Regions from separate parts of the Salinicoccus sesuvii genome, predicted to be linked through region 2. Evidence: riboswitches for the same ligand, from Rfam matches in the RefSeq annotation. Region 2 holds a riboswitch; the other holds the start of a gene.
The links. Region 2 has a riboswitch for thiamine pyrophosphate ahead of ACFOJ8_RS05655 (YkoF family thiamine/hydroxymethylpyrimidine-binding protein). Riboswitches for the same ligand answer to the same signal wherever they lie in the genome.
Positions count from the first base shown of each region.

Region 1: linked by a shared signal. The riboswitch ahead of tenA (thiaminase II) and the one ahead of ACFOJ8_RS05655 (YkoF family thiamine/hydroxymethylpyrimidine-binding protein) in region 2 are both predicted to bind thiamine pyrophosphate.

Region 1 covers NZ_JBHRWV010000007.1:169,940-172,144, reverse strand. Annotated here, with positions in the region: gene ACFOJ8_RS06645 (PTS fructose transporter subunit IIABC) at 1-404, shown strand, start outside; gene ACFOJ8_RS06640 (hypothetical protein) at 461-652, opposite strand; gene ACFOJ8_RS06635 (hypothetical protein) at 750-896, shown strand; TPP riboswitch at 1,028-1,127, shown strand; gene tenA (thiaminase II) at 1,200-1,883, shown strand; gene thiD (bifunctional hydroxymethylpyrimidine kinase/phosphomethylpyrimidine kinase) at 1,876-2,205, shown strand, end outside.
Region 2 covers NZ_JBHRWV010000006.1:11,946-14,150, forward strand. Annotated here, with positions in the region: gene ACFOJ8_RS05650 (MFS transporter) at 1-295, shown strand, start outside; gene ACFOJ8_RS05655 (YkoF family thiamine/hydroxymethylpyrimidine-binding protein) at 453-1,043, opposite strand; TPP riboswitch at 1,121-1,220, opposite strand; gene ACFOJ8_RS05660 (poly(glycerol-phosphate) alpha-glucosyltransferase) at 1,397-2,205, shown strand, end outside.

The DNA of each region.
Region 1 (2,205 bases), on a different contig from region 2:
TTTCTGCAAATAATCCCGAACCAATTACAGCTGCAATGATTGGTGGTATGGTGCCACCACTGGCTATCGCAGTTGCAACATTAGTGTTCAGAAACAAATTCACAGAAGTTGAAAGATCTTCAGGTCCGACAAATGTAATCATGGGTGCATCGTTTATCACAGAAGGTGCCATTCCATTTGCAGCAGCTGACCCGCTCAGAGTCATTCCGTCTATGGTCGTCGGTTCTGCTACAGCAGGTGCACTCGCCATGGCGTTCGCAACATCCATCAATGCACCACATGGTGGTCTGTTTGTTGCTCTGACAATCGGTGAAGGAAGAGTCATGTTCCTTGTCTCACTTCTCATTGGTACAGCCATTGCAGCACTAATGCTCGGTCTACTGAAAAAGCGTATCACTCAATAAAACCAACCCCGCATGAAATATCATGCGGGGTTTTACTGTAAACATCCATAAGTTTACTATTTTCTATAGGTAAATAGTCTGACGATGAATCCAAGTGCGGCCACGATGGTGATTGCGCCGAGTCCAACAAGAGCAAGAATCTGTCCTCTACTCGGCGTGCTATCATTCATAAGGCTAAGCAATCCTGTAATTGCAGCAATCAACACTATACCTATGAGAATATACATCACACTCTTATTTTTAGACATTGTATCCTCCTTCATCATCTCAGTGTTCCACTTTTTATCATATATCCACCTTATCATACTCAAAACATCATATAAAATGTACATGTACTCTACATATATGGGATTTAATTTAAGTAACTTTAAAAAAAGTGGACGAACTCCGACTAAGCACTGGCTATTGCCACTCTATGAATTTAAGCCCGTTTCAAAAGTGGACATCTATGATGATATTGATCTCGGCATCGACTCTCGATTCGACTCCTAATTCTCATATATATTTGACACAACGCTATAGGAAATGATCTAGGCTCAACTATGACACTAAAAGAATCAGAATATATCATTATAGTTTGACTTTTCAATATGTATTCATTAGTATTTAAAATAATCGAATAGCAATACCACTAGGGGTGCGATTTTGCTGAGACAGCCACAAGGCTGATCCCTTTGATCTGATCTGGATAATGCCAGCGTAGAGAAGTGGTTTGGTTGAATACACCATCTCTTTCTACTAAACCCACTTCCTATGCTGGAAGTGGGTTTTTAATTTATAAGAGGAGAGATTAATATGCTGAGTGAGATTTTAAAGAAAGAAACCGAACCGATGATTGAGGCCATCTATAGTGATGCGTTCATACAGGGACTGATCAGAGGAGACATTGATGATGCCGCAGTTGCACATTATCTGCGTGCAGATTCATTATACTTAGATGAGTTCGCAAAACTTTATGCGTTGCTGATATCGAAAACAGAGTCTAAAGAGACAGTCAGATTTCTGATGGGGCAAATGGCTTTTTTAATGGACGGTGAAAGCGAGGCGCATGAAGTCCTGGCACATGCGATAAACAGATCGTATGCCGATATAATAAAGGATGGGGAATGGTATCCTTCCGCAGACCATTATATAAAACATATGTATTTCAATGCTTTTACTAGAGAGCATATTGCGTACGCAATCAGTGCAATGGCGCCTTGTCCATATGTATATCGGAGAATCGCCGATATGGCCCTTGCGCGACATACATTCGAAACGGATCATCCTTATAGGAAGTGGTTTGAGTTCTACGTCAATGATATGGATGACACGATAAATGTCATGTTCGATATTATGGATGATGCCGCTAGATCCATGACCGAGAAGGAGATCGACGTACTCAAAAAGAATTATATAGAAAGCACAGAACATGAGAGACGTTTCTTTAATATGGCAGCGACAAAAGAAGAGTGGACTGGAGTGGGTACACATGCCTAAGTTTCCAATTGCATTGACCATAGCCGGCAATGATCCAACAGGCGGTGCAGGCATTTTAGCTGACAGTAAGACATTTCACGCACGCGGGGTATATGGCATGGCGGCTGTAACATCGCTGACTGCGCAGAATACTATGGGGGTCCAGGATGTCTTTAATGTTCCTGCCGAATTTCTTGAAAAGCAACTGCATAGTATTTTCTCCGATGAATTGCCACACGCGATGAAAAGTGGCATGATCGCAACAGTAGATATGATGGAAATCGTTGCACAAACTGTAAAGAATCATGATATCCCCTATGTTATCGATCCCGTCATGATTGCG
Region 2 (2,205 bases):
GGCGACATCTGGTGAATCGCTCGCGCTCATCATTGCGTCACTGACATTGCTCGGTGTCGGTTGGAATCTCGGTCTGATCAGTGGCACTACGATTCTGGTGGATGCGACGATTCCGGCTGCGCGCGCCCGCATCCAAGGCACGGTGGATGTTTTAATTGCGTTATCCGGAGCAGCAGGGGGCACATTGTCCGGTATGGTTGTGGCTGGTGCAAGTTTCGGCGCACTTTCACTTTCAGGTGGTGTTGTCTCCTTATTGCTCATCCCGGCACTCTATTTGATCCGCAGGAAAAGATGATCGAGAAAAAAGAGGTTACCGATATCACGATAAGATGCTGCCATTATTTTAGAGAATTACGTACATGCCACTGTCTAACAAGAATACGGCGGTTTTCTAATAGTATTACAGAAAGAATAGACCAGGATGGATAACCACCCTGGTCTTTGTCGTGCGTCTATTTTCTACTTGAAGGACTGTTTGCGGAGATGGTGAAAGTCATGGTCGTATGGCTGACAGCTTCCTGTACGCTGACAAAAGCTTCTTCCATGGCATTAAAAATATCGTTCACTTCCCCGTCAAGCCGAGTGGAGTAGTGGCTCGGACTGACTGTTACGCCACGTGCTTTTGATAGATCAATTTGTTCGTAGATAACATCCATATATTTGGTTGTGTTCATTGGATAGAGGGCAAACTTGCATCCGGCTTTTTGATTGATACCAATAGTGTTTGCCGCATTCATCCGCTCGGCATCTGTATCCATATACGTATCACCGGAAGCGTCGCCTGGGCATCCGATTGAGAAAGTGCCACTCATTTCCACATGCTTTCCGGTTTTTGCCGCATGCAGATAAACTGCTTTAACCACGTCAAATACATGCTCTACACGGCCACGCACACATGTAGTCACGTCATCCGTGTCACGCCACACTTTCGACATATCTGTAGTGTCCAATGATCCGAGGATAATATTTATAAAATCATCACTCATCACACTCAGATTGAACTGGCATCCCGCGATTCTCTCAGTTCCACATTCTATTGTCATAAATCATACCTCCAAAAAATATTTGTAAATAAAAAGCTGCACTTCCCGAGGGAGTGCAGCAAATGTATAGAAGGCTTCATATACGCGCCGCACTTTCCCACGCTGGTGTTATCCAGATCGGGTATTGAGGGTTCGGAATCTCCGTCTCAGCCTTTGACAGCGCCCCTAGTGCAAATCGGTATGCAGTTTTTATTTCATTTTTAATGATAGGGAATATGTACATGAATGTAAAGTGAGAGTGCTAATTCAATCAGTAAGCTGGCTTCAATATTTTTTACAAATTTTATTCAATGTGCATATAATAAGGGTATATACTAAACATTCTGACTAATTTCAGAAAGGGGATATAATTAATGAATATAGAAATGATTGAAGGATTGCGCAACAGGAAAGACTTATTGACATCAGAGTGGATCATAATATCATTGGGCTTCAAAACTAGACGCGCGCACGTTTTCAAAGTGAAAAACAACAATTTTCTCCGAAAAAAGGTTAAAGAAGAGATAAAGAAGTTATCAGACCTTGGACATGTCACCGAATGGCTCAAAGCAGACTTCATCACTTCTGAAGAGGCCGTTCAATTTTCTTCATTACTCAAAACGATGCAACAGACGCGCCGTAACTATATTGATTTCGGCATTGCTTTTGATAAGCATTACGCCCTCGCGTTCTTACCGGAAGAAATTAATGCCAATGCATTTGTTAGGCCTGTCCCCGGAGATAAGAACAAGATGTTCGTCTGTGAGAAAAATATCAATACATATCTTAAGAAATACAAGTCCTATAAGGGTGTCTACTTCCATAAAAAATATTTGAACAAGTCAGTCGTCAAGTTCCAGACGAGAGGTTACTTGCTTGAAGACGATAAGATGTATGAGCTGAATTCTGGGGGGGACATGCACGGCGTCAGGAAGATTGGGGGGCATCAGAAAAAATCCGAGTACCGTAGGTTAATCCAAACGGCTACCCATTATTTAAAAGACCAGATAGATATCAACGGAAAGTACGAATATGGCAAGTTCCCCCACTTTGATAAACGAATCGCGTTTTATAATGTGCTTCGTCATACTTCTTCCACTTACTCTCTATTAGAAGGCTTAGAATTCTTAAACGACAAGAAGGGCATTGAATGGGCTAAACTCACAATCGATCATCTGCTTGA